3 regions of the Marinococcus salis genome follow, and region 1 is predicted to be linked to each of the others. Evidence: predicted binding sites of a transcription regulator. Region 1 holds the regulator's gene; each other region holds the start of a gene.
The links. The regulator LexA, encoded in region 1, represses DNA repair genes until DNA is damaged. The targets are predictions, from matches to a motif close to CGAACATATGTTCG.

Region 1 (9,608 bases):
TTGACAAAGGCATAAATCACCCCGACCTGCACAGCCCCTTCCAACGACAAAATGCCGAAATAGGAGAGCACGCCGATAAGCGCAAGCACCGATACGAGATCGATCGCCGGACGAAGCAGCAGGCCGTCGATCTTCATGCTTTTCAGCCCGGCTTCGTAGTGGGCATCATTAATACCGGAAAATTCCTGTTTCATCCGGCTTTCCTGCCGAAACAGCTGAATGACCGACATGCCCTGAAGGCTTTCATTAATCTTCGTATTCAGCCGGCTCAGCTTGCCGCTCATTTCCCCGTAGTACCTGGAGCTGTAGCGGCGGTAAAGCGCCATTAACATAAGCAGGAGCGGCATGATCAGTATCGCTGCCGCTGCCAGCCGGACGTCCAGAAAGAACATCGCCACAAGTACGCCGATAAGAAACACCCCGTTTTGAATAAACGTGGAGAGCACTTCCATATACAGCTCCCGGATACGCTCGGTGTCGTTAGTAATACGGCTTACGAGCGCCCCCGAGGGTGTCTGGTCGTAAAAACGCATCGACGCGCCCTCGACGCTCGAAAACACGTCGACCCGGATCTGCTGGATGCTTTTCAGGGCAATCCGCTGAAACCAGTAGGTGTGAAAGTACACCATCACCGCAGAAAGAACGGTAGCTGCCGCAAATACCGACGCCAGCCACGTCAATTCGCCCGCGGGGAACACGCCCGGGGTCACGTAGCTGTCAATGAACACCTTCACGAGATACGGGCTGAGAAGCTCCGCTCCAACGCCGATCACTAGAAACGTACAGGCCGACGCCAGCAGCCATTTGTGTACAGCTGCGTACTTTAACAGCCGCTTGACGATCGCCCGCTGCTCCTGTTTGGTTAATACTTTATCCTCATGCAGCATCAGCGGTCCCCCCTTTCCACCTGAGCCTTTAGCTCTTCGCGTTTCACCATTTCTGCATAAATGCCCCGGGCTTCCATCAGGGCCTGGTGGGAGCCGTTTTCGACGATGGTACCGTTTTTCAGCACCCATACCGCGTCCGCTTCTTTCACCGTGCTCATGCGGTGCGTCACGATAAAGGTCGTTTTGCCCTCCCGCTCCCGTTTCAGCGCTTCGAGAATCTGCTGCTCGGTAGTTGCGTCCACGGCGGAAAGGGCGTCATCCAGGATAAGGATTTCCGGGTTTTGAAGAAGCGCCCGCGCAATCGAAATGCGCTGCTTCTGCCCCCCGGAAAGCGTGACCCCGCGCTCTCCAACCGCTGTCGCATAGCCCTGGGGAAGCGCCACGATATCGTCATGAATGGCTGCAAGGCCCGCCGCGCGCTGAATGTCCTGCTGGGTGGCTTCAGGGTTAGAAAAGGCGATATTGTCCGCAAGCGTCATCGAAAATAAAAAGTGCTCCTGGGGCACGTTTCCAAACGCCAGGCGGTACGTATCCAGATAATAGGCTTCCGCCGGCACTCCCCCGATTGTAATGGCCCCGTCCCCGCTTTTCAGCTCCCGCAGAAGCAGCCGTAAAAGCGTGGTTTTTCCGGCGCCGGTCCGCCCGACGATTCCGATCGTCTCTCCCGGCTGCACCGACGCACGGATGCCGTGAAGCGCCCTCGTTTCCGACCGCGGGTAATAAAACTCGTCTATGTCTATCTGCACCGCCCCGGCCGGTACGTCCTTCACCCCGGCCTTTTGGTCGGTAATATCCGTCCGCTCGGCCATCAGCTGCCGAATACGGTCATACGAGGCGTGGCCGCGTTCAATAATATTAAAAAACCACCCGAACGCAAGCATCGGCCAAATCAGCATGCCCAAATAAACACTGAACGTCGTCAGCTGGCCGATCGTGATGGTCCCATCGGTTACATATCCGGCCCCAAAGCCAATCGCAAGCAGGTAACACACCCCGATAATAAGTGTGATGGTCGGGTCAAACAGGGCGTCAATCCGGGCCACCCGCTCGTTTTTATCCACGACGTCCCGCGACTGCTCGTCAAAAGCCTGAATATCTTCTTGTTCGTAGCCGAACGTTTTCGTCACTTTCACCCCGGAAATGCTCTCCTGCGTCCGGTTGTTCAACTGGGAAAAGGACTGCTGGGCGTCACCAAACCGCTGATGCAGCAGGTGGCCGTACCAGCTCGTCAAAAGCGCCATCAGCGGCATCGGCAAAAGCGTGATCAGCGTCAGCTGCCAGCTGATCCCAACCGCCATCGCCAGTACCACGAATCCTCCCATGACGAGCGAATCCACAATCGTTAAAACCCCCTGGCCGGCCATCATCTGCACCGCGGTAATATCATTGGTCGCGTGCGCCATCAAATCCCCGGTCCGCTTCCGTCCGAAAAAATCACTGCTCATCCGTGTAAAGTGCTGATACAGATTGTAACGAAGCGTGCGCCCGAGATGAAGCGAGGAACCAAAAATCATAATGCGCCATACGTACCGGAGAACGTACATGCATATTCCTGCCGCCATCATCGCTCCCATCCAGCCGGCAAGCATGTCCGTGGTCAGGCGGTTCTGCTCAATGGCATCCACCACTACTCCGACCACATACGGCGGCAGAAGCGACAGCAGCGCTACAATAATAAGCAGCAGGATCCCAAAGCTGTACTTGAACCGCTCCTGCCAGAAAAACCAGCGTAAATCCCAAAAAGCGCGCATCCGGTTGTCCTCCTCTCTATGGATAAAAAAGCACCCTCCAGAAGCTAGAAGGGTGCTGATCGTTATTTCTTATCTTGTTGTCGCTGCATTGCTTTCATCATTTGGTTGATCTTCTTCTGGGACGGATTCTGCCCCATCTGCATCATCATGACGCGCAGCATTTGTTCATTAATAGGAGGATTTTTTTTCAAGTAGTTCATCATCGTTTTTCTTGCGATAAAGAAACCGATGGCTATACCAACCAGTAAAATGACAATGCCGATAATTGTTAACCATAGCCAGCCCATGTGTCTTCTTACCCCTTTCCCGAATACCTAACATATATGTGTGTGTTGTTAGCGTCTCTAAACAGACCTTGTTTATTATAACGCATTCTTTTAGGTAAAGAAAGCATCGATTCGAAAGTCCCCGCGCCTGCTCCTCTGTTTTTCTTTCGGTTAAAAATAGGAGAAAGCAGCCCGCAGGCTGCTTTCTCCACAAACACTGCTATTTTTTGATCAGCTGTCTGGCTGCTTCGGCCACCTTGTCGGGGGTGAAGCCGTACTTTTCCACGACTTCCCCGCCCGGCGCGGACGCCCCGAAGCGGTCAATACCGTACACGGCGCCCTCGGCGCCGACGTACTTGTACCAGCCGAAGGAGGAGCCCATTTCCACGGCCATCGCCGGCACGCCGTCCGGCAGCACCGAGCGGCGGTAGTCCTCGGACTGATGGTCGAAGGCGTGGAAGTTCGGCATGCTGACGACATTCACCGTCCAGCCGTCGTCCTGCAGCCGGGCTTTCGCGTCCACCGCGAGCGACACCTCGGAGCCGGAAGCGACGAGCAGCAGGTCCGGGTGCTCGGCCTGTTCGCCGATCACGTACGCTCCCTGGCGCACGCCTTCCACCGCTTTGTCCTTCGTGTCTTCGAGCGTTGGCACGCCCTGGCGGGTCAGCACCAGCGCCGTTGGCGTGGTTTCGCTCTCCATCGCCACGCGCCAGGCCGCGACCGTTTCGTTGCCGTCCGCCGGCCGGATCACGTTCAGGTTCGGAATTGCCCGGAGCGCGGCCAGCTGTTCCACCGGCTCGTGGGTCGGGCCGTCTTCGCCGACCGCGATGCTGTCGTGGGTGAACACGTGCGTGAGCGGAAGCTCCATGAGCGCGCTCAGGCGCAGGGCCGGCCGCAGGTAATCGGAGAACACGAGAAACGTCGAGCCGAAGGGCTTCAAACCGCCGTGCAGCTGGATGCCGTTCACGGCGGCGGCCATCGCGAATTCCCGGACGCCGAACCAGATGTTGCGCCCGGTGTAGTCGTAGCGGCTGAAATCGTTCTCCGCTTTGATCAGCGTTTTGTTGGAGCCGGCCAGGTCCGCCGATCCGCCGAACAGGGACGGCACCGCGGCCGCTACTTCCTGCAGCACATCGCCCGACGCAGCCCGGGTCGCTGCTTTTTCATCGGTGAAGACCGGCAGCTTCGCGTCCCATCCGTCCGGGAGCCCGCCGGCGATCGCCTGCTCGAGTTCGCTGCCCAGTTCCGGATTGGCCTCTTTGTAGGAGGCGAACAGCTCGTTCCATTCCTGTTCCGCTTTCGCGCCGGAGGCTTTCACTTCCGCAAACAGCTCGGTCACTTCCGGCGGGACATGGAACGCGTCGTAGTCCCACTGGTAGGCTTCTTTCACCAGGTTGTATTCCTCATCGCCGATCGGCGCGCCGTGGGCCGCGTTCGTGCCGCCTTTGTTCGGCGCCCCGTACCCGATCACGGTTTTCACTTCGATCATGGACGGTTTCGGGGACTGCTTGGCTTCTTCAATCGCTGCCTCGAGGGCCGCCACGTCGTTGCCGTCTTCGATCAGGATGGTATGCCAGCCGTACGCCTCGTAGCGCTGCAGCACGTTTTCCGAAAACGACTGGTTCAGGGCGCCGTCGAGCGACACGTCGTTGGAGTCATACAGCACCACCAGGTTGCCAAGCTGCAGGTGGCCGGCCAGCGACGCCGATTCGGAGGACACGCCCTCCATCAGGTCGCCGTCGCCGCAGAGCACGTACGTGAAATGGTCCACCACGGCGTGATCGTCCGTGTTGTACTTGGCCGCCAGGTGGCGTTCGGCCATCGCCATGCCGGTGCCCATGGCCAGTCCCTGCCCGAGCGGGCCGGTCGTTGCTTCCACGCCCGGGGTGTGGCCGTATTCCGGATGCCCCGGTGTTTTGCTTCCCCACTGGCGGAAGTGCTTGAGTTCGTCGAGCGACAGGTCGTAGCCGCTCAAGTGCAGCATGCTGTATAGAAGCATCGATCCGTGGCCGGCCGACAGCACGAAGCGGTCACGGTTAAACCAGGACGGGTTGCCCGGATTATGGTTCATGGATTTGGTCCAGAGTGCGTATGCCATCGGCGCGGCGCCCATCGGAAGCCCCGGGTGGCCCGACTGGGCTTTTTCGATGCTTTCGATGGACAACGTCCGGATCGTGTTGATTGCTAATTGTTCTGTGCTAATTGCCATGCATATGTCCCTCCACAGTATGTATTTTTATGGAAACCCGTGCCACTCAAGTGGCTCAGCAGGGGGTTCCGTGTACATGTACGTTTTTATGATAAAGGTTTTAAAACGATTACACAAGCGGGTTAGCGGAGAAAGAACAAAATCAAAAGGCCTGCTCTTTTTCAAGACCAGGCCTCCTTTTCTTAATGCCGGAAGCTGCGGTTCCGTCGTTTCACACGTTCAAGCTTGTTCGGAGTGACATCCGTGCCTTCTTCGTCCACCACTTTGACGTTTTCGAGCTGGTTTTTGAATGAAGAACGGAATTTGCTTAAATATTCTTGGCGCAGCGCGTGCTGTTCCTCTTCTTCTTCCGCTGTCAGCCCTGTCGATTTCTGACGTTTGGCCAACTCATTAATGCGGTCAATTTTTTCTTTCGAAAGCATAAGTTGCCTCCCTTAAATTGTGCGTTCCTTATTCATTATATTAAAAACCTGGCGCTCCCGCAAATAAATCACTGCTGCTCTGTTTCCGCCGCCTGCTTTTCGTGTTCTTTATAACGGCGGTGCACCGTCGCTTTGGAAATATCGTAGCCGAGGCCGCGGAGCGTAGAGGCAATATCTTTAAACGTCAGCTCCCGCTGCTTCAGTTTAACAATTTCTTCAATGGGCACTTCTTTTTTCTTTCGCCCGCCGCTCCGGTTCAGTCCGAAGTTTTCCTCCGGATGATAGCCGTTTTCCACCGCCCGCTGCATCCCCCGCTTAATTTTGAAATTATGCAGCCGGCGCTGGTGTTCTTCGACGATGGACAAAATATCCATAATCATATGGTCAGTATCCGCAATTTCGAGCTCTCCGTCCTCTTTTACCGTATAGATGAACGTCCCCCGTTTCTGCAGTTCGTGAAGCACGGCGATTTTGGCATTTCCACGTCCAAGCCGCGTATCGTCCGTGATTAACAGCGTATCCGCTTCGGTATCATCAAGAAGCTCAAACACGCGGAGAAGCCCGTCCCGTTCCACCGAATAGCTGCTTTCCTGTTCGGTAATGACCTGCTGCACAGCCCAGCCATTCGCGGCCGCAAGAGCCTCCAGCTCTTCCTGCTGCCTGGCAAGCGAGGACTGCTGTTCTTCTTTTTCCGTACTTACCCGGGCATAGATAATGCATGTTTTCATGTCTTTGCGGTCCTTTCCGTTCGGGTTTTACTGTTCGGGAGCGTCAAATGTCACTGTCCGTTCCCACGGCTCTTCCTGGTAGACTAACCTGTCTTTTAAAACCGGATGCTGTTCTTCATGGACGATTTCTGCCGGCCGGTCTGTATCCGTGCCGTCCAGCGTTTCCGGAGTGATTGAAGCGTCCGCTGAATATACCAGAAACATAAGCGCAAATGCAAACAAGGCAAGCATGGTCCAGTCCGTGGAAGTAAAAGTTTTTAGTTTATTCATGTGTGCGTTCCCCCCTGAATGAGAATGTATGTTCTTATATTCATCCAGTATACCAGAATGCCTGTTCCCGTCAACAAAAATATTAGAACGGGTGTTTGCGTTTTTGTTCCCCTCATGCTATACTTTATTCAGAAAAATTCCTCAAAAGGAGGTGCGGAGATGAAGCTATCCAAGCGCCAGCAGCAAATTCTTGATTATATAAAAGAAGAAGTAAAAGAAAAAGGCTATCCGCCTTCGGTACGGGAGATCGGGGAAGCTGTCGGACTCGCTTCGAGTTCCACGGTTCACGGGCACCTCGCCCGCCTTGAAAACAAAAATCTAATCCGCCGCGACCCGACAAAGCCACGGGCGATTGAAGTACTTGAGCTTGAAGAACAGGGCAGCGAGCCGATTCACGAAAGCAAAGCCGTGTATGTTCCGGTCATCGGTAAAGTCACGGCCGGGGAGCCTATTACTGCGGTGGAAAATGTTGAAGAATACATTCCTCTTCCGGAGCGGATGGTGACCGATGAGGAGCAGGTCTACATGCTTACCATCCAGGGTGACAGCATGATTGAAGCCGGGATTTTTGACGGGGACCTTGTCGTTGTCCAAAAACAGCAGACCGCAGATAATGGCGATATCATTGTTGCAATGACAGACGAAATGGAAGCGACGGTTAAGCGGTTCTATAAAGAAGAAAACTTTATCCGGCTGCAGCCTGAAAATGCCACCATGGATCCAATTATTTTAGAAAACTGTACGATACTCGGCAGAGTCACCGGCGTTTTCCGCACCATCTTTTAATCCCATAAAACAGGGCGCCTGCACTGAATGCAGGCGCCCTGTTTTGTTCTATCTCCGAAAAGCAAGCGTCCGGTAATCCGTAATGATTTCATCCTTTTCGATATCCCGGTCGGTTATTATTACCACCGTGGCTGCCGTAATGTTTTCCCGTTCAATAAATTCAAGCCCCCGGTGCCAGAGCCACTCATACACCGTCATCATGTCTACGCTGAGCTCATTTTTCTGGAGCGCTTCTGCCGTAATCTGCATCGACAGCAGCAGCTGGCCGCGCTCAAAAATGTGGAGCACCGGTCCATTGAAATGTTCCGACTCTCCCGGGCTCCCTTCATACGGTCCCTGGTAAAAGTCAAGCAGGCGTGCCATCACGATTCCCCCCTTTAACGACTTCAGCACTGAGCTGTGCCCGAAGCTCGTTTTTCGATTGGTGAATTGTGATTCCTTTTCCCGGCGCCCTTCCTGCTAAACCCGAAATTTCACTGCCGCGCCTTCCGGAGGTTACTCGTCAAGCCATTCTTTAATCTGCTGTTTGTCGTTATCATCAAGGTTGCCTTCCTGGATCCAGTAGTTCACCAGCTTCATCATACCCTGCTTGGACAGTCCCACGCGGCTGCTGTCGGAGGGATGGCTGCTGATATCCGTTTTTCCGTACTGGTAAATGGAGACGTACGGCGCCTCCGCGTGGTTTAAATTGTGCAGGTCCTTTTTTTCAAAATGCAGCATGTGTATGCCCCTTTCTCTTTTCCGGAATGATTACAAATATGAGCCTGTATGCGCGCAAGCGTCTACCACAAAAAAGAGCCTCCCGGGAAGGAAAGCTCCGTTTAACCGCTACATGGATTTAGAATATGGTTTGTGACAGATCGAGTGATCGATCGTTTCATCGGACTCCCCGCTGTATACACAATCACAGGTGTCTAATACGTAAGTATGCTCTTTGGCGTGAATGACCTGACTTCCCTGATGAAACAGCAGTTTTTCATCGGCCGGCTGAAAATCACTCATCGAATGAAGCACCACTTCATAGCCGTCGGCGTATTCAATCACCTTGTAATGAATTTCATGACCGTCACTGCTGTACGTCACCTGCGGCTGCGTTCTGCATTTGAATTCCACTAAAGCCACTGTCATCCACCCCCTCCACTTATTTATACCACAGTTTTTTCCGTTCGAGAAGCCACCTGCCCGTTTTTTCTGAAAGAATTTCCCTGTCCGCGAGCGAAAAGCTCCTCCTGCGGCTCTTTCTGCCAGTGCTCCCCCTTGTTTCTTCTATATAATAGAAGCAAAAAGCACCCTCTCAGATCGAGGGTGCTTCAAAATCCCGTAGTAAATTCTCATACGCTTTGTTTACTTCGCCGTCCGTGACGTCCTGCACAGTTATTACCAGACGTTTTCTTTCCTCCGGCTGTTTGCTGGTCAGATAATCGATACCGATCTCCCATAACCATTCCGGCACGTTTTCTTCCTTTAAACTTGCTTCTGCTGCCATCGCCGAGGTAGTCACCTGGACGAGCAGAGCCAGTTCTGTTTCGTGATACACTTCGAGCGATTCACCGGCAAAATGGAGCGGGCGTACCCGGTAGCCTTTCCAGCCTTCCCGGGAAAAATCCGGTTCCTGTGGCATAGTCATCCTCCTTAGATCCGATTTTTAATGAAGGAATTAAGACTGTTCCTGAAGCGCGCTGCTTCCTTCAAGCTCTATATTTTCCTCATCCGCCCGGGTGATGTACACCTGGCCGCCAAAATGAAAGCCTTCCCCGGTCCGGAAAAACAAATCCAGCGCGGGAGAAGCGCTGTTGAATGCCTGATAGAAAAATTCTTTGTTTTCACAGTCCATAATGGACACTGTCCAGCGCTCCAACGGTCCTTCTCCTGCGTAGAGCTTGCCATCGTTTATATGAATTACTTCATTTGTAGTAACTGTTTTAATAGATTCCAGCGTTAATGTCGGCATCGCATCCTCCTGGGTTTTATGGTTTCTGTCTGCTTCCATTCCCGTGCCAGGCGGTGGTTCAATCTTCAAATTTCTTCGCGTTCACCAGCGTCTATGAAAAAAGGCGGGTGGTTTAACACCGTCCGCCGGATACGTTCATGTTATTCATCTACCTGGCGCTTATATTCTTCAAACAGCTCCCGGCCTTCTTTTGTGATGGCAATGCCGCTGTAGACCGCCTCTTCCTTTTCCCCGGAAGCGTCGGCGTACGTGACGTAGCCGTGCTCGACAAGCTCCTGGAAACGATCCTGCTCGATTTCATCCACCGGCGACCATTCCGCTCCAATTTCTCCGCGTTC
Region 2 (9,608 bases), on a different contig from region 1:
ATACGTTTTACCATCCGGCCAACATGATTTTATATGTGGCAGGGGCGGTGGAGCCTGAAGACATTTTCGAGCTCGTACGAAGCAACCAGGCGGAAAAGGAATTTGCGCCGATGGACCACGTGGAACGCGTTGAAGTGAACGAGCCGGCAACGGCGCTTCATTCCAGGGCAGTCGAAAAGATGAGTATCCGCCTGCCGAAGGTGCTTCTTGGCTACAAGCTGTCACTGCACAGCGCAACGGAGAACCTGCTGTACGAGGAAGCCCGGCTGGAGCTGCTGCTTGAAACGCTGTTCGGAGAAGGCTCGGAGGCGTATGAAACGCTGTACTCCGAAGGGCTGATCGATGACAGCTTTTCAAGCGAGGCGATGATTGAGCGTTCGTTTTCGCTCGCGGCCATTGGCGGCAATACGCCGAAGCCGGAAGAAACGGAGGCACGGCTGCTTGACATTATCGCACACGCCCAGACTGAAGGCATGGACGAACGGCGCTTTGAACGGATGCGCAAAAAGCTGCTAGGCCAGCTCGTCAAACAGCTGAATTCCACTGAATTTCTCGCTACCGAGGGCACGCGCTACGCGTTTCACGGCGCATCGGTCATGGATGCAGTGGACATTATGCAGCAGGTGACGTTCGACGACATTTCCGGATTGTTGCAAAATGAATTCCGCATCGACAACCGAACAACCTCCATCGTCGACCAGAAGGGCGAAACCGATGCCTGACTGGACGCTGGTGACTGGAGCGAGCGGGGCGATTGGAAGCGCAGCAGCTGAACGGCTTGCTGCCTCCGGCCGCCCGCTTCTGCTTCATTATTATCAAGGAAAAGAAAGCGCAGAACAGACAGCTATGCGCTGCCGCCAAAACGGACAGCGGGCAGAAACAATCTACGGGGATCTTGGCACGGAAGCAGGCCAAAAGGCGTTTACGGAACGGCTGCCCCAAAATATTGATACGTTTATTCATGCTGCAGGCATGGAGGAATACATACTGTTTCAGGAAACCACGTACGCCCACCGAAATTCGATTATTCAGACAAATGCGATGAGCGCGCTTGCGGTCAGCCGGGCACTCCTCCCGGAAATGATCCGTGCCCGCCAAGGAACGATTGTTTTTGTGAGCTCCGTATGGGCCCGGGAAGGAGCAGCAATGGAATCCACCTATGCGGCGGCCAAAGGAATGATTGAAGCGTTCACCCGGTCGCTTGCCAAAGAAACCGGACCGTCCGGCGTCAGGGTAAACGCGGTGGCGCCGGGAGCGGTCGCCTCCCCGATGCTCGGGCATCTGTCGGAGGAAGAACGGGAGGACGTCGCCGGGCGCGTGTCGCTCGGACGGATTGGCACACCGGGGGAGGTGGCTGGAACCGTGGCGTTTTTATGCTCGCCGGATGCCGCTTATGTCCACGGGGAAGTGCTCCGCGTCGACGGTTTATTTCCGTCCTGAAGCCCCCGCATGTTCTGTTCAAATGGGAAAAAATGACGTACAATAAAAGCAGTAGAGATAAGAGGGGGAACGCCTGATGGCTGGCAACGAATGGTACGTGGAATATGAAATTCATCAAAACCGCCCCGGCCTGCTCGGGGATATTTCTTCGCTGCTCGGCATGCTTGCGATCAATATCGTGACGATCAACGGCGTGGAGGGCAACCGCCGGGGGCTGCTTCTCCGTTGTGACAGCTATGACCGGATTCAGCGGCTGCGCGCCATTCTGGATACGATTCAGATCATTTCCGTTCGCAAGGTCAAGCAGCCGGGCCTGCGGGAAAGGCTCGCTGTCCGCCACGGCCGCTATATTGAACGCGATGCCGATGACCGGAAAACGTTCCGCTTCGTGCGCCCGGACCTTGGGCTGCTGGTCGATTTTATGGCCGAACTGTTCAAAAAGGACCGCCACTACCTTGTCGGTATCCGCGGCATGCCCCGGGTCGGGAAAACCGAATCCCTTGTGGCTGCAAGCGTATGTGCCAACAAGCGCTGGACATTTGTGTCGTCAACGCTTCTGCGCCAGACGATGCGCACCCAGCTTGGGGAGGACGAACGAACAAACAGCCACGTGTTTATTATCGACGGAATTGTCACTACCATGCGCGCGGCCCGGAAGCACCGCGACCTCGTGGAAGAGATCATGCGCCTGCCTGCGGTCAAGGTCGTCGAGCATCCGGATATTTTTATCCGGGAAACGTCGTATACGGCGGATGATTTTGACTGCATGATTGAGCTGAGAAACGATGAAAGCCAGGTGATTTCTTACGATACGGTGGACTCGGGGTTTTCATCCTTTGATATTAGTTAAAGGGGCAGGTGAGCCGTTATGGCAGAATTAGGACCATACCTTCGCGGGGAACGCGAGCGCCAGGGGGCAAGCCTCGAGCTGATGCAGCAGCGCACGAAAATTCAACGAAGGTATTTACAGGCAATTGAAAAAGGCGATTACGGAGCGCTGCCGGGAGCATTTTATACCCGGGCGTTCATCCGCAGCTACGCCGAAGCGCTCGGCCTGAATGCCGAGGACATTTTCCGGCAGTACGGCGGTGAACTGCCGGCACCGAAACAGCAGCCGGCCGCGATGCCGTCGCGGACGTCACGGAAGCAGACGCGCAGCAGAAATCAGCAGCCGCGCCAGCAGCAGAAACAGAAAAAAACATCCTTCCTGCCCTTTGTGTTTGCGCTTATTTTTCTTTTAATTATCGGGGCAGGCATCTGGCTGTTATTTCAAAATGTGAACAGCGATACGCAGACTCAACAGCAGCAGAGCGATGAGGGCACCGGTGTGCAATTTGAGTCGGGCGCAGGCAGCGACGATGAAGGCAGCGCAGAAGAGAACGCAGGCAGTGCAGAAAACGCCCCGGAGGAAAACGAAGAAGCGGGCGGGGAAGAAAACGAAAACACTGACGAAGAAGAGAACGGCGGTGCCGATGTGCAGCTGGAAGAAACGTCCGCTGAAGGAGACAACGCCTCGTATGATGTGATCGGGGCGGAAACGTTCGAGCTGACGATGAATTTCAGTGGAGACTCCTACGTGGATGTGACGAATGCAGAAGGCGACATGCTCGACATGTTCTCTAGCCAGTCAGCCGGTGATGAACTTGAGGAAACGTATGAAGAAGAAGAGATTACCGTCAACGTCGGCAACACAAACAATATGGAGCTGGCCGTTAACGGCCGGGAATTTTCCTACCCTTCGGACGGCACCCACCAGAGAATTACATTTACGGCAGTGCCAGAAGAATAAATCCGGCCTTCGCTTCTGAGCGTTTCAGAACGAAGGCTTTGCTTTGCCATAAACAAATTGTGCGTTTTGTTCCATGAGAAAAAAAGATATGTGATACAATATGAAAGACTGGAATGTGGACGGAACAGCACGATTTGCAAGTAGGAGGACGCTATGAACTTACCTAATAAAATTACGATCGCCCGGGTGCTGATGATTCCGCTATTCGTTATCGCTGTCCTGGTGCCTTTTCCGTTTGGCACATGGTCGATAGGAAACGCCGGGCTGCCGGTGCATCATTTCATCGGAGCGGTCATCTTTGCGATCGCAGCCGTTTCCGACTGGCTCGACGGTTATATTGCAAGAAAGTACAAGCTGGTGACTTCGTTTGGCAAGTTTTTGGACCCGCTTGCGGACAAGCTGCTTGTCACGGCCGCCCTGCTTGTGCTGATTGACATTTCTATGCTGGCGTCCTGGATGGCGATCATTATTTTGAGCCGCGAATTTGCGGTCACCGGCATCCGGCTGGTGGCTGCGGGAGAAGGGAACGTCATTGCGGCAAGCGGACTTGGGAAATGGAAAACCACATTCCAAATGGTTGCTATTGTGGTGCTCTTGCTTCACCACTTTCCATTTTCCTATGCCGGCATTCCGGCAGGCGACGTGCTTATGTGGATCGCTGTTATTTTAACCATCATATCCGGCGTCGATTATTTCTGGAAAAACCGCGCTGTGATTATGAAGACGATGTAAGGTGTATCGGAGGAACGTGTAATGAATGCTGAAATTATCGCAGTAGGGACAGAGCTCTTGCTGGGCCAGATTGCCAACACAAACGGCCAGTATTTATCAAAGGAACTAGCTTCTCTCGGGGTGAATGTGTACCGCCACACCGTGGTGGGGGATAACGAAGCCCGGATGCAAGAAGCCGTCGGAGAAGCCTCCGAACGGGCGGATATCGTCATACTGACCGGCGGCCTGGGGCCGACGCAGGACGATATTACCAAAGACGTGATAGCAGACTTTACCGGCCGGAAGCTGCTCGTGCACGAAGCGTCAGCGCAAAAAATCAAAGATTACTACAACCGGACGGGCCGGGCGATGCCGGCGTCCAATATGCGCCAGGCACACTACGCTGAAAACAGCACGGTATTTTTTAACCAGAACGGCATGGCGTGCGGCATGGCGGTTGAAGAAGGCGGCACGCATTACATTTTAATACCGGGGCCTCCCCGGGAAATGAAGTCCATGTACAAGTATGACGTCGAGCCTTACGTGGCAGCACTTGCCGGAAGCGGCAGGCTTGTGTCGTCCCGGGTGCTCCGTTTTTACGGCATCGGGGAATCCTCGCTTGAAGAGGAGCTGCAGGATTTGATTGAAGCCCAGACGAACCCGACGATTGCTCCGCTGGCCGGGGACGGGGAAGTCACGCTCCGGCTGACGGCGGCGGCTGCGACTGCAGATGAAGCGCTGCAGATGATCGCAGGCGTGGAAGAACAGGTGCAAAGGCGCGTCGGGGAGCATTTTTACGGCTACGATGACGATTCGGTCTTTAACCATACGGTGAATGTGCTGAAAGAGCGCTCCCAGACGATCGCTTCAGCGGAAAGCCTGACCGGCGGCTGGTTTGCAAAATCCATCGTGGACGTGCCGGGGGCGTCAAGCGTATTTCAGGGGTCCGTCACGACGTATTCCAAAGCGGCCAAGCAGCACATTCTTGGCATTGACCGGCCGCTTCTCGAACAAGATGGCGCCGTGAGTGCCGCCTGTGCAGAAGCGATGGCCGAAAAGGTGAAAGAAAAATTCAATACCGACATTGGTATTTCATTTACCGGTGTCGCCGGGCCGGACTGCGATGAAGGTAAAGAGCCCGGGCTTGTCTGGATCGGGGTGTCCGGTCCGCACGGAACGATCTCAAAGCAAATTCACATCGCCGGCACCAGGGATCGTGTCCGCTTTATGGCTTTATATGAAGGGTGCCGATTGTTATGGAAAGAAAAGGTGGTAGAAAATGACAACATTCAATGATTTTCAAATGAAAGACGAAATTAAACAGGCTGTACGGGAAATGGGCTTTGAAGAGCCGTCCCCGGTACAGGAAAAAGCAATTCCCGATGCTCTTGAACAGAAGGATTTGATCGGACAGGCACAAACCGGTACCGGTAAAACAGCAGCGTTTGGCATACCGATTTTAAATAAGGTAACCGAAGAGCCGCACGTGCAGTCGATTATCATTACTCCGACCCGCGAGCTTGCCATTCAGGTTTCCTCGGAAATCCAGAAGCTCTCCAAGCATTTAAATGTCCGTTCGCTGCCGATTTACGGGGGCCAGTCGATCGGGCACCAGATTAAAGCGCTCAAGCAGGGCGTGCAGATTGTGATTGGTACGCCGGGGCGGGTGCAGGATCATCTGCGCCGCAAAACGCTGCACCTCGACAAAGTAAATACCGTCGTGCTCGACGAAGCGGACGAAATGCTCGACATGGGCTTTGTGGAGGACATTGAGGCGATCCTGAAACAGGTGAACGTCGACCGGCAGACGCTGCTGTTTTCAGCGACGATGCCGCCGGCAATCCGCAAGCTGTCGAAAAAATATATGGTGGACCCGGTCACGGTCTCCATCAACAAAAGCGAAGTGACGGCACCAAACATCGAGCAGTCGTACTTTAAAGTGCTCGAGCGCAACAAGCAGGACTCTCTCTGCCGGATTCTTGACGCACGCGACCCGGACCTCGGCATTATTTTCTGCCGGACGAAAAAGGGCGTAGCCGACCTGACGGAAATTCTGCAGGCAAGAGGCTACCTCGCAGACGGCCTGCACGGCGACCTCACCCAGCAGCACCGCGATGCGGTTATGAAGAAATTCCGCGACGCGTCGATTGAATTCCTGGTGGCGACAGACGTCGCGGCGCGCGGCATTGACGTACAGAACGTCACCCACGTGATCAACTACGACATTCCGCAGGACCCGGAAAGCTACGTGCACCGCATCGGCCGTACAGGCAGAGCCGGACGCAAAGGCGAAGCGCTGACGCTTGTAACGCCGCGCGAAATGAAGCATCTGCGTTCGATCGAGTCGGAAATCAAGATGTATATCCCGTCGCACCGGGTGCCGACCATCGAAGAAGTGGTGGAGAAGCAGCAGGAAGCATGGAAGCGTCAGATTGCCTCCCAAATGGAAGAGGAGTCGGAGCTTGGTCTGTTCAATGACATCACTGAGGAACTGCTTACCGAGTACGATCCGAAGGACGTCGTCCGGGCATTAATGAAGCTGAACTTCGCCTCCACCGTCGGCGAATCCGATGAAAGCTACAGCTTTGGTGAAACCGGCGGCGCCCGCGGCATGACAAGATTCTTTATCAATGTCGGCCGCAATGTGAACATGACGCCGAAAATATTAATCGAAGAAATTTCGAACGCTGTCGGCATTCCCGGCAAATCGATCGGCAAAATTGATATTTTTGACAAGTTTACTTTTGTGGAAGTACCTCAGGACAGCGCTCCGTTTGTGTACGAAGCCCTTCGGCACGCTCGCATCAACGGCACGCGCGTGAACCTCGAGCCGGCGAAGCCGCGCCCGGCCCGTCCGAGCCGGAACACGCAGCGCCAGTCCCAGTAATCCGTTCGCTCTTCAGCGGCAGCCGCCGTTGAAGAGCTTTTTTAACCTCGTGCCTTTGATGGAGAAATCGGGAAATAAAACACGAATAAATGTTCGCATATCTGTTGGCAAATCGAACAAAAAAAGATATAATATAGAAAGCAGGAAAACAGCGGGGACGCTTCCTGAATAACAGCAGGCATGTATGGATATGCTCTTCGTGGGGAAGAGGGTGTCCGTTTAATAGTATATATCCTTGAAGGAGAGATAAGATGAGCGAAAGAAAAGCCGCATTGGATCAAGCACTGAGCCGCATCGAAAAACAGTTTGGCAAAGGGTCGATCATGAAACTTGGAGACCAGACCGACCGCCGCATTTCCACCATTTCCTCCGGCGCCCTCGCCGTAGATATTGCCCTCGGGGTCGGCGGTTATCCGCGCGGACGTGTCGTGGAAATTTACGGGCCGGAATCCTCCGGTAAAACGACAGTTGCCCTGCATTCGATCGCCGCTGCCCAGCGCGACGGCGGCACGGCGGCATTTATCGACGCGGAGCACGCCCTCGACCCGAGCTATGCGCGGGCGCTTGGCGTCAACATCGATGAACTGATCCTTTCCCAGCCCGACACCGGCGAGCAGGCGCTTGAAATTGCTGAAGCCCTCGTACGAAGCGGTGCCATTGACATTCTCGTTATTGATTCCGTCGCAGCACTCGTACCTAAAGCGGAAATTGAAGGCGAAATGGGCGACAGCCACGTCGGCCTCCAGGCGCGTTTAATGTCCCAGGCACTGCGTAAGCTTTCCGGGGCGATCAGTAAATCGAACGCGATCGCGATGTTTATCAACCAGATCCGTGAGAAAGTCGGCGTCATGTTCGGCAGCCCGGAAACGACTCCCGGCGGCCGTGCGCTGAAATTCTACTCCTCGGTGCGGCTTGAAGTGCGCCGGGCGGAAACCCTCAAGCAGGGCAACGAAATGGTCGGTAACAAAACGAGAATCAAAGTGGTGAAAAACAAAGTAGCACCGCCATTCCGCCAGGCAGAAGTAGATATCATGTACGGCGAAGGCATCTCGCGGGAAGGCTCGATCCTTGATATCGGCGCCGAGCTCGATATTGTGCTCAAGAGCGGTGCCTGGTACTCCTATGAAGGCGAACGCCTTGGTCAGGGGCGGGAGAACTCGAAGCAGTTCCTGAAAGAAAATGAAGCCACGGCCGCAGCGATTGAACGGAAAATCCGCGACCACTACAAGCTTGATGACATTCAGGCCGAACCGGACGAGGCGGAGGAAGAACCAGAAGCTCCGCATGAATCCAGCCTGCTTGCCGAAGAAGAAGAAACAGCAGATACGAACCGTTAAAGCACTGCCAGGGCGCCGGGATTCCGGCGCCTTTTTGTGTGGAAAAAGCGGCCGGGGAGTTAAAAATCTGCGGCCTTTGTGCCGCCAGCACGGAGCAAACGGAGGGCGGGAGATGGAGGAAAGCGGTGTCAATCCCTATAAAAACAGGGATTCCTGCCATTGAGCTTTCTTGACAGCGTCTTACGGTAAAGATACAATAAAGAAGTGGAACGTTTGTTTTGTTCCGCACTTCGATGAGCGTATTTATTCGCAAGCAGAACAATGCGGACACGAAAAAGAATCATCAATGCAACTTTCGCAACAACCGAAAGTGAACAATCAGATAGCAAGAGGAGGTGACATGTATGAACACTGCAATCATCTCCATTTTGCTTGTTATCGGTGCATTGATAGTTGGTTTGATTGGATATTTTGTCCGAAAAGCGATTGCCGAAGCGAAATTCAAAAGCGCCGAGCACGAAGCCGGCCAGATTGTGAAAGAAGCTGAGCGGCAGGCAGAGACAATCTTAAAAGAATCGCGGTTGGAAGCTAAAGACGAAGCACATCAAATTCGGGCAGAAGCAGAGAGTACTCTGAATGAACGAAGAAATGAAGTTCAAAAACAAGAAAACCGCTTGATGCAGAAAGAAGAGACCCTTGACCGAAAAAGTGAGACGTTGGACAAAAAGGAAGAATCCTTGGAGCGCAGAGAGGAGTCTCTCTACGAAAAACAACAACAGGTTGAGGAAAATAACAGCAAAGTGGAGGAGATTCTCGCCAAACAGCAGGAGGAACTTGAACGTGTTTCCGGCATGTCGCGGGAGGATGCGAGAGAGATGATCCGCCGCGAAACCGAACAGGAAATGGAACACGAAACGGCGCTTCTGATCAAAGAACGCACAGAAGAAGCCAAACAGGAAGCCAACAAAAAAGCGAAGAATATTTTATCCCTGGCCCTGCAGCGCTGTGCTGCTGACCATGTCGCCGAAACGACGGTGTCTGTGGTGAACCTGCCAAACGATGAAATGAAGGGGCGGATCATCGGCCGGGAAGGACGCAACATCCGGGCGCTTGAAACGTTAACCGGTATTGATCTTATCATTGATGATACCCCGGAAGCTGTCATTCTCTCCGGTTTCGATCCGATTCGCCGCGAGGTGGCGCGCATTGCGCTTGAACGCCTCGTGCAGGACGGCCGCATTCATCCGGCACGCATCGAAGAAATGGTCGAAAAGGCACGCCGGGAAGTGGATGAATTTATCCGCGAATACGGCGAGGAAGCAACGTTTGAAATGGGTATTCACGGGCTGCATCCGGATCTCATGAAGATTCTCGGACGCCTTCACTTCCGGACAAGCTACGGCCAGAATGTGCTGAAGCATTCGATGGAAGTCGCGCATTTGACTGCGCTGATGGCCGCCGAGCTCGGTGAGGACGAACAGCTGGCCCGCCGCGCCGGACTGCT
Region 3 (9,608 bases), on a different contig from region 1:
TTACACTGATCCGGCCCACAACGCCCGCTTTTATAAGCTCAGAAAGTCCGTTCTCTTCTTCTGCCCTTGTGTTGCGGACGATCATGAAGATGCTCATAAATGCAACAGCCACCGCCACGTATAAAAACATTTCATTCGTAATCATCGCGCCGAACGTATAATTCTCAAGGCCGTACCCCGGACCAGCCATTGCCCGCAGAGCCGGACTTTCCAAAAGCAGGGCCCGTCCCTGCCGGTCTTCCTGCGTGGGATACGTTTCCGGAAAGCTCAGAATACTGAGCAGAAACAGCACTGAAATTGAAACGGCCCAAATGGGCAGCCGCACTCTTTCTTTCCGGAGCATTACCAGAAACAGCCTTCCCGTTCCTATGAACATTGACATGTTCATCGTCCTTCCCCTGCCTTCGATTCATAATGGCGAAGAAAAATCTCTTCAAGCGTCGGCGGCCTTGATTCCAATGAAACCACGCCTGCCCCCGCGAGCTCCTGCATGACCGGTGCAAGGCCTTCCGCATCTACATAAAAGTGTACCTTTGCCCCGTCTGCTTCCCACTGGTGGACATCGCTGCGCCCCGGTAAAGACGTCACCGGCTGCTTCGTTTCCGCCGTAATAGAAATACGCGTTAAATGCCGCAGCTCCTCAAGCGTGCCGGTTTCGATAATTTTTCCCTCTTTAATGATACTCACACGGTCACACAGCTCCTCCACCTCTGCGAGTATATGGCTTGAAAGGAGCACCGTTTTTCCTTCCTCCTGCAGCTCCCGCACGCATTCCCGGAAGATGGAAGCCATTAACGGATCCAGGCCCGAGGTCGGCTCGTCAAATATATATAAATCCGCCTCCGAGGCGAATGCTGTAATAAGGGCAAGCTTCTGCCGGTTACCCTTTGAATACGTTTTACTTTTTTTCCGCGGATCAAGCTGAAAACGCTCAATCAGCTGCTGGCGCTTCTCTTCATTAAAATCACCGTGCAGCTTCCCAAGAACATCGATCACCTGGCCGCCGGTTAGATTCGGCCAGACGTTTACGTCACCGGGTACGTAAGCTATCCGTTTATGAATATCTACTGCCTCGGTCCACGCATCTTTGCCAAACAGCTTCACTTCACCGCCGCTTTTTTTCAGCAAGCCAAGCATCACTCGGATCGTCGTAGACTTCCCAGAACCGTTCGGGCCTAAAAATCCTACTGTTTCTCCGCGTCGGATCGTCAAATCCACATGCTCAAGCGCTACGTGCTTGCCAAAATATTTTGAAACACTCTCTAATTTTACCAGCTCATCCATGTTCGCACCCCCTAAATTGAACTTTTTAATCATTATCGTTTAAACTATTTTACTATATTCGTTCAATTAAGTCACGATTATTTAATGGATTTTCTGCTTTGAAGACTACGGCCATAAGTTTTTGGGTATGTGTAACAGAGAAATGAAATTGGAGGCAGTATGTATGATCACTTTACGGCTCGGATACGTCTCCCAGGCTCTGGCTCTCTGGGACGCTTCTCCGGGGAAAACAATGACACTGACGCGTTGGAAAAAAATGGTCCGGCACAGCGGAGAAGAAAAGCTGCGGGAGGTCACTCGTTTAAATCTGGAGCACACCATCCGCATGCTTCATTACAATATCGCCCACGATATTCCTTTGTACCGTTTTTCTTCCTCGCTTGCCCCTCTTGCTACTCATGACGACGCTGCCTGGGATTATATAACCCCTTTTAAAGATTTGTACGGAGAAATCGGCAGACTCGTGCGTGAACACAATATCCGTTCCAGCTTTCATCCGAATCAGTTCACGCTGTTCACAAGCGACAAACCGGAAGTCACTGCCAATGCCGTGCAGGATATGGAGTACCATTACCATATGCTTGAAGCAATGGGGCTGGAACAAAGAGCGTGGATTAACCTGCACGTCGGGGGAGCCTACGGGGATAAAAAAGCGGCAGTAGCGCGTTTTCACGAAAATCTAAAGCAGCTGCCGGAAAAGATTAAAGCACGGATGACACTGGAAAATGATGATAAAACCTACACAGCAGACGACGTGCTCGCTGTCTGTGAACAGGAAAAAATCCCAATGATGTTTGATTATCATCACTTCGAGGCTAATTATTCCGAGAATGAACGTCTAGAGGAGCTGCTGCCCCGATTTATCGATACGTGGGCACATACCGACAGCCGGCCGAAGGTTCATCTTTCCTCGCCGAAATCGTCTGAGGCCTTTCGCAGCCATGCCGATTACGTGGATCCGGAGTTCAATCTTCCGTTTCTGCAGGCCTTAAAGCAGATCGGCGAGCCCATTGACGGGATGATTGAAGCAAAGCAGAAGGACTACGCGCTTCTGCAGCTCGTCCAGGATCTCGCTTCACGTCGGAATGTAACCCGGACCGGCGGGGCAGAGCTCCAGTGGAAATAAAGAGCTAAAAAAAGAGCCTGGACGCAGGCTCTTTTTTTACCATTCCAATATGATTTTTCCAATGTTTTTATTGTCCTGCATATGGCGGTGCGCATCCGCAATCTGTTCAAATGAAAACACCGTGTCGACAATAGGGCGGATGGAGCCGTCCTCAAGAAGCGGCATTGCGTGCTTCACGAAATCCCTGCTCAGCTCGGCTTTATACTCATCGCTCCGCGGCGTAAGCAGCGTCCCGGTCAGCTGCACGCGCTTCATCAGCAGCTTCATCAGGTTTACGTTTGGCACATTTGCCCCGCCAAGCACGCCAATCAACACCCAGCGCCCGTCGGTTTGAATGCTCTTCAGGTTCTGCTCCCAGTAGGAGGCTCCGACAAAGTCCAAAATTACGTTGACGCCCTGATTGTCAGTAGCTGCAAGCACTTCTTCGTCAAAATTCTGTTCTTTATAGTTAATGCGTACTTCTGCGCCGAGCTTTTGGGTAAATTCCAGCTTTTCCGCTGATCCGGCAGTGGTGAGTACACGGGCTGAGGAAAGCCGGCTGGCCAGTTGAATGGCCGCCGTGCCTACACCGCTCCCGCCGGCATGAATTAGGACGGATTCATCCTGATTCAGGTGCCCGATCCAATAAAGCGTCTGGTAGGCCGTTAAGAACACCTCCGGCACGGCGGCTGCTTCGGCATACGTGAATGCTTCCGGGATTCGCATTACCCGGTCAGCCCGCATGACGGCATACTCCGCGTAGCCGCCGCCATTTACCAGCCCCATTACCCGGTCGCCCGGTGAAAAAGGGTTCTCAGTGCCTGCTTCTTCCACCACGCCTGCCACTTCGATGCCGAGCACCGGATTTTCAATATATCCAGCCTTACCTTCCCGGTTTAAAATATCGGTCCGGTTCACAGCTGCTGCTTTTACCTTGATCAGCACCTCATCCATCTCCGGCTTCGGTGCTTCACGGTCCTGAATCTGCAGTACCTCTGGCCCGCCGGTTTCTGTGGTAATTACTGCCTTCATTGTTATCACTCACTTTTCTTCAGTCTTCGCTTACAGTATTCGCTTCCTTAAAGCACGTGTCAACTCACAAGTTTATCTGTCGGTGCTACAGCTATTTATTACCCGGGAAATTGTTTTTGTAAGATTGATTTTTCGATAATAGCAGCTAATACCTTTATACTGAAAAAAAGGCAAAAGCTGAGGTGCAGACAAATAATGACCAATATCAAAGCATTAAAACAGGACGCATACACATTTTTGGAGCAGTATTACCGGGAAACAGACCAGCCCCTGGAAACATTTCAGGCGCGCTGGCAGGAGGTAGAGCAGGAGATTGAAGCCACCGGACATTATGAACATACGTTCGAAGAGCTATCATTCGGAGCGAAGGTCTCCTGGCGCAACAGCAACCGCTGCATCGGGCGGTTCTTCTGGAAAAGCCTGCAGGTTCTTGACTACCGGAACGTGCGTACTGGAGAGGAGGCGGCTGAAGCGCTCCACCACCATATCCGTTACGCAGAAAACGGCGGGAAAATCATTCCCACGATCTCTGTCTTTCCTTCTGTCAAAAACGGGCTGGAGCGGATGCGCATATGGAACTACCAGCTGATCCGCTACGCCGGCTATGAGCAGGACGGGGAAATCATTGGCGACCCGCAGTCCGCTGCTTTCACAAAATACTGTGAATCACTGGGGTGGAAAGGGGCAGAAACATCATTTGACCTTCTTCCCCTGGTTATTCAGGTAAACGAAGGCGTCCCCCAGTGGTTTCCGTTAAAAGCCGAAGAAGTACTCGAAGTTCCGATTACCCATCCGGATAGCAATGCTTTTTCCACACTCAATTTAAAATGGTATGCCGTGCCGATTGTTTCGGATATGAAAATGGAAATCGGCGGTATCACGTATACGGCCGCCCCGTTTAACGGCTGGTACATGGAAACGGAAATTGGCGCCCGGAACCTCGCAGACGAGGAGCGCTACAATATGCTTCCACGGGTTGCAGATGTGCTTGGCATCGACCGGACGTACGCGGGCAGTTTATGGAAGGACCGGGCGCTTGTCGAGTTGAACCGGGCCGTGCTTCATTCGTACAAAAAAGCAGGCGTCAGCATGGTGGATCATCACACGGCCGCTTCGCAGTTTAAACGATTCGAGCACCAGGAACAAAAAGCGGGCCGGGAAGTAACCGGCGACTGGACATGGCTGATTCCGCCGGTATCCCCTGCTGCTACTCATATTTTTCACAGCTCCTACCGCAATATCATGCACACGCCAAACTTCTTTTACCAGCAGCATCCCTATAAATAATGATCTAAGAAGCAGGCAAAGCCTGCCTGCTTCTTTGTATTTTACGTTTGAATAAATACCCCTTCCGGGAACCCCTATACCAACACCTGATACTAGAAAGGATGATAAAGATGAACGCTGCCCAGAAGGAATGCCTCGAAGCCTGCATCGAATGTATGAAGCAGTGCAATCAATGCTTTAACGACTGCCTGCAGGAGGACGACGTGAAAATGATGGCCGAATGCATACGTCTCGACCGCGAATGTGCAGATATTTGCGCCTTGACGGCTAAAGCCATCCAGTCCAGCAGTCCATTGATGAAGGAGACCGCTCAGTTGTGTGCAGAGGCGTGCAAAGCATGCGGGGATGAATGCGCCAAGCACGACCACCAGCATTGCAAAGACTGCGCAGATGCCTGCTACCGCTGTGAAAAAGCCTGCCGGGAGCTTGCTGCCTCTTAATGCCATACACGCGAAAGCCCTCTCCAAAAACAGAGAGGGCTTCTTTTTTATGAAAATTTAATCGGAACACCGGCTGCTTCAAACAAATCATAGAAGGTTGGACATGTTTTCGACACGCATCCCGGGTCTTCAATATAGATTCCGGGCACCTTCGCTCCCACTAGCGAAAGCGCCATAGCTACCCGGTGATCATCGTACGAATGAAGCGATACGCCGATCGGGGTGCCCGGATATACTTTCAGTCCATCCGAGTATTCATCCACACGGATGCCCATCTTCTGAAGCTCTGTACACGCTGCGTGGATGCGGTCGGATTCATGGTGACGAATATGCTCCACATCCCGGATGGTAATCGGCGCATCAGCAAACGGAGCGAGCGCCGCAACAGTCAACGTCTGATCAGACATTTCCTTCATGCTGAGCTCAAACCCGCCTGACAGCTGTTCCGGGCCTGTAACTTCGATGTAGGTGCTGCCTTTTTCCACATGGCAGCCCATTTTTTCAAACACGTCCACCATACCTATATCCGGCTGGTTCGTGTCCATTGTTAAATTATTAATACGGACCGTTCCGGCTGTCAGCGCTGCCAATGCCATAAAATAACTGGCCGTCGAAGCGTCTGCTTCAAGCGCCATGCTCCGGCCTTGAAAATTCTTTGCCGGCACCTGCATGTCGGTTAAATCCTCATTGTACGTGACCGGGACGCCGAACTGATTCATTAAATCGAGCGTAATGTGCACGTAGGCATGCTGCACAATGTAATCCGGGATTCGGATACGCAGGCCTTCCTGTGTATAAGCGCCCGTCAGCAGCAGGCCGCTGATAAACTGGCTCGATAATTTACCGGAAATGGTTACTTCTTTTCCAGGCAGCCCGCCCGCATGAATTTCAAGCGGATAGAATCCTTTTTTATCTATGTAATGAACGTCTGCCCCGAGCTCCTCAAGGGCTTCCATCAACGGCTCTACTGGTCGTTCGCTCATTCGCTTGCTCGCTTCAACCTTGTAAACGCCGTTTCCGGCTGCTGCAAGCGGGCCTGGAAGAAAACGGGCCGTGGTGCCGGCTGCGCCAATATAGAGCTCGGCTTCCTCCTCGGGCCACCGGCCCCCGCATCCGTGAAGGGTGACCGTATCTCCGTCCACTTCGGATTTCACGCCAAGCGCACGCAGAGCGCCAAGGCACCAGTACGAGTCATCGCTTTTTAAAATTCCGGCCAGCGTGGACGTGCCTTCTGCCAGTGCTGCCATAATCAGCGCCCGGTTTGTAAAGCTTTTACTGCCCGGCACTGTTAAAGAGGTCTGAATCGAGCCGGGCGAAACTGGAGACACGTGCACCTTGTCTACATCCGTTAATGAGGCCCACGGCGAGCGGGCCCGAAAATCTGGTGTACTCATTAAGCATCCGTCCTCTACATCTTTTTCTACATTACACCATGAACCAGTACCGTGCGCAACCAGCGTTTTTTGAAGATCTACACCACACCGGTAAGTGCCGGGCTGACCATAAACCAGAGCAGCAGCACTGCCATAATAATCCAGCCGCTCAGCTTCATCCATCCCGGCTCCCGGCGCGAAAAAGCAATCATGCTCATGAATGCACTGAGCGCAAGCAACAGAATGCCAATCGTCAGCAGCGACCCAAATAACGGCACAAAGGGGCTGTTGTCGGGAAGAGAAAATACGGCAGACACAATGACAGATACAGCAATCAGTCCGACGCCTCCCAGGGAAGACGTTAAGGAAATTCTGCTGAATTTTTTATCCTTCATTTCATTCGCTCCCTTTTGGTTTCTTTTCTTGTCTTCCTTTCCCTTACGCCTATTTCAAAAACGTGCTTTTACGTTTCCACATCCATAATGTCCTGCACGCCTACATACTGGATGCCCCCGCCTGCTTTCATTTTTATTGTTTTATTTAATGCATCAAGATGGAGGATCTTTCCCCTCATTTTTATTTCCGCATAAGGGTCAAACACGTGAAGCGTTACTGTCGAGCCGGACACCAGAGCGTCCTGAAGACGGCGGGAAAACTCTTCAAGCTGCTGCTCATCCCAAACGGGCCTGAACTTCATCCGGTCTTCTTTTTGATGGCGCAGCCACATTTCCCGGTGTTCCGGCAGAATCATCCGGCTGGATTCCCAGCGCATATTCGACCCCGGGGTCAACTTGTTTTCTTTCATCCATAACGCCTCCCTTTGTTTCAGTATACACGAACATTTGTTCTTTTGTGCTTTATCTTTAAAAACAGGAACTTTTCTCTAACAAAAAAGGCCCCCGCTTCAGGAGACCTTCACTGCTTCATACCTTTTCGCTTTGAAAGAACTGCGGCAGATGCTCCCGATGGGCTTCGAGCATGTCATCAAGTATCTGCTTTGCTTTTGTATCAGACGGAACGAGAGGATTAATCGTCATGGCCAGAAGAGCTGTTTCGTAATTTCCCGTTACCGCCGCTTCGGCAGCGACCCGTTCAAACGATTTGATCTGCTGCACCAGTCCGTGGACAGCTACCGGCAGCTCATCAACAGCAATCGGCCTCGGGCCATCTTTGGTAATAACGGAGCTGATTTCCACCGCTGACTCCGCCGGTATACCGGCAACAGCGCCACGATTCCTCGTATTGACTGGCTGAATATCCCGGGTGTCATTATAGATTGAATTGATCAGGCTGCAGGCCGCTTCGCTGTAATAGGCCCCGCCGCGTTGTTCCAGCTGCTCCGGCTTTGTCCGGAGCGTTTCATCAGCATAGAGGGCAAACAGCTCCTCCTCCACCCCCTGGACGACCTCAGCCCGGGTGCCGGTTTCCTCGGCAGCTGCCTGTTCCTCGGCCAGCATTTCTTCTGTTTTATAGTAGTACCGGTGATACGGGCATGGCAGCACCTGCAAAGCCCGGATAAATTCGGGCTCCCACCCGAGTGCCGCAATATTTTTCATGGTGGAAACGTTCGCCGGATCCGCTACTGCTTCGAGCGCCTGCTGCTTTATATCGTTACCATCGAGATAGATATTAAGTCCGTAAACCATATGGTTCAGTCCGGCAAAATCAATACGTACACGGTCGCCGTCTACTCCAAGCGCTTCAGCCACTCCCATCTGCATTCCCACCGGGACGTTGCAGAGGCCGACAATGCGTTCATGGTTCGTATAGCGCAGCACCGCTTCTGTCACCATGCCAGCCGGATTCGTAAAGTTCACAAGCCACGCATCCGGGCACAGCCGCTCGATGTCATGCACAATGTCAATAATAACTGGAATGGTCCGCAGTCCTTTAAACAGCCCGCCCGGCCCGTTCGTCTCCTGGCCGATCACGCCGTAGGAAAGCGGGATCCGCTCATCCTTCGCCCGGGCTTCAAGCATGCCAACCCGAAACTGAGTGGTGACAAAGTCCGCGCCCGGCAGCGCTTCCTCCCGGCTGTAGGAAAGGTGCACGGTCATATCGATACCCGCTTCAGCTGCCATACGCTGGGCGAGTTTTCCTACGATCTCCAGCTTTTCTTTTCCTTCCGGAATATCCACGAGCCACAGCTCTTTCACCGGCAGTTCGTGATGCCTTTTAATAAATCCCTCCACGAGCTCAGGCGTATAGCTCGAGCCCCCGCCGATCGTTACAATCTTAATACCTTTCTTCATTGTCTCGCTCCTTTTTTCTGCGTGTTTTTATACAGACCAGGCCGCCTGCGGATAGACAGACGGCCCGTAATGCTATTTTTCAAATCCGTTGTTTTTGTGTACATCAGTGATCCAGTAGGCACTCTTTTTCGGCGTACGCTCCTGCGTGTCGATATTGACGGAAAAATAGCCGTAGCGGTTTTTGTAGGCATTCATCCACGACCAGTTGTCGATAAACGACCAGAGATGGTACCCTTTAGCGTTAGCGCCTTCTTCGATGGCCCGGTGCAGCCATTCAAGATGGTCCTGGATGAACTCAATACGGTAATCGTCCTGAATCATGCCGTTTTCCATAAAACGGGCCTCGTCCTGAATCATGCCGTTTTCCATAAAACGGGCCTCGTCCTGGACCCCCATCCCGTTTTCAGAAATGAACGACGGAATATTTCCGTAGTTATCACGGAGATTGATCATAATGTCGTATACACCCTTCGGATAAATCTCCCATCCACGATAAGGGTTCATTTTCCGGCCAGGCATTTCGTAGTGGTCAAAAAACCATTCGGGTAGTATCGGAGCACCCGGGTTCGGCAGGTTTTCCTTCGCTTTGACCCGGCGCGGCTGGTAATAGTTCACACCCAGCAGGTCGACTTTCCCCTCTTTAATCAGTTCTTTGTCTCCACTCTCGGTATCCGGAAGCACTCCGTGCTCTCCGAGCAGGTCAATCAGCTCCTGAGGATACTCCCCGAGCACTGTGGGATCGAGAAAGCTCCGGTTAAAAAATAAATCGGCAATCCGGGAAGCCTTCAGATCTGCCGGATGGCTGCTTCTTGGATAGGAAGGCGTCAGGTTCAAA

Region 2: the regulator LexA is predicted to act here: its motif matches at 6,910-6,923, upstream of recA (recombinase RecA).
Region 3: the regulator LexA is predicted to act here: its motif matches at 7,357-7,370, upstream of ACTTK6_RS08675 (YolD-like family protein).

Annotation. Positions count from the first base shown of each region.
Region 1 covers NZ_JBQOJB010000002.1:137,564-147,171, forward strand. Annotated here, with positions in the region: gene ACTTK6_RS02435 (ABC transporter ATP-binding protein) at 1-887, opposite strand, end outside; gene ACTTK6_RS02440 (ABC transporter transmembrane domain-containing protein) at 887-2,638, opposite strand; gene ACTTK6_RS02445 (YneF family protein) at 2,701-2,925, opposite strand; gene tkt (transketolase) at 3,125-5,113, opposite strand; gene ACTTK6_RS02455 (DUF896 domain-containing protein) at 5,296-5,535, opposite strand; gene ACTTK6_RS02460 (YneB family resolvase-like protein) at 5,604-6,263, opposite strand; gene ACTTK6_RS02465 (hypothetical protein) at 6,291-6,533, opposite strand; gene lexA (transcriptional repressor LexA) at 6,693-7,319, shown strand; gene ACTTK6_RS02475 (hypothetical protein) at 7,368-7,685, opposite strand; gene ACTTK6_RS02480 (hypothetical protein) at 7,815-8,039, opposite strand; gene ACTTK6_RS02485 (hypothetical protein) at 8,148-8,447, opposite strand; gene ACTTK6_RS02490 (hypothetical protein) at 8,614-8,940, opposite strand; gene ACTTK6_RS02495 (hypothetical protein) at 8,977-9,270, opposite strand; gene ACTTK6_RS02500 (hypothetical protein) at 9,411-9,608, opposite strand, start outside.
Region 2 covers NZ_JBQOJB010000004.1:22,796-32,403, reverse strand. Annotated here, with positions in the region: gene yfmH (EF-P 5-aminopentanol modification-associated protein YfmH) at 1-722, shown strand, start outside; gene ymfI (elongation factor P 5-aminopentanone reductase) at 715-1,440, shown strand; gene ACTTK6_RS05015 (DUF3388 domain-containing protein) at 1,517-2,290, shown strand; gene ACTTK6_RS05010 (helix-turn-helix domain-containing protein) at 2,309-3,229, shown strand; gene pgsA (CDP-diacylglycerol--glycerol-3-phosphate 3-phosphatidyltransferase) at 3,383-3,961, shown strand; gene ACTTK6_RS05000 (competence/damage-inducible protein A) at 3,983-5,236, shown strand; gene ACTTK6_RS04995 (DEAD/DEAH box helicase) at 5,220-6,827, shown strand; gene recA (recombinase RecA) at 7,079-8,164, shown strand; gene rny (ribonuclease Y) at 8,509-9,608, shown strand, end outside.
Region 3 covers NZ_JBQOJB010000007.1:116,536-126,143, reverse strand. Annotated here, with positions in the region: gene ACTTK6_RS08715 (ABC transporter permease) at 1-388, opposite strand, end outside; gene ACTTK6_RS08710 (ABC transporter ATP-binding protein) at 385-1,284, opposite strand; gene uvsE (UV DNA damage repair endonuclease UvsE) at 1,451-2,410, shown strand; gene ACTTK6_RS08700 (NAD(P)H-quinone oxidoreductase) at 2,447-3,421, opposite strand; gene ACTTK6_RS08695 (nitric oxide synthase oxygenase) at 3,617-4,708, shown strand; gene ACTTK6_RS08690 (four-helix bundle copper-binding protein) at 4,819-5,148, shown strand; gene aroA (3-phosphoshikimate 1-carboxyvinyltransferase) at 5,196-6,542, opposite strand; gene ACTTK6_RS08680 (DUF3995 domain-containing protein) at 6,620-6,916, opposite strand; gene ACTTK6_RS08675 (YolD-like family protein) at 6,985-7,326, opposite strand; gene ACTTK6_RS08670 (6-phospho-beta-glucosidase) at 7,445-8,773, opposite strand; gene ACTTK6_RS08665 (glycoside hydrolase family 1 protein) at 8,846-9,608, opposite strand, start outside.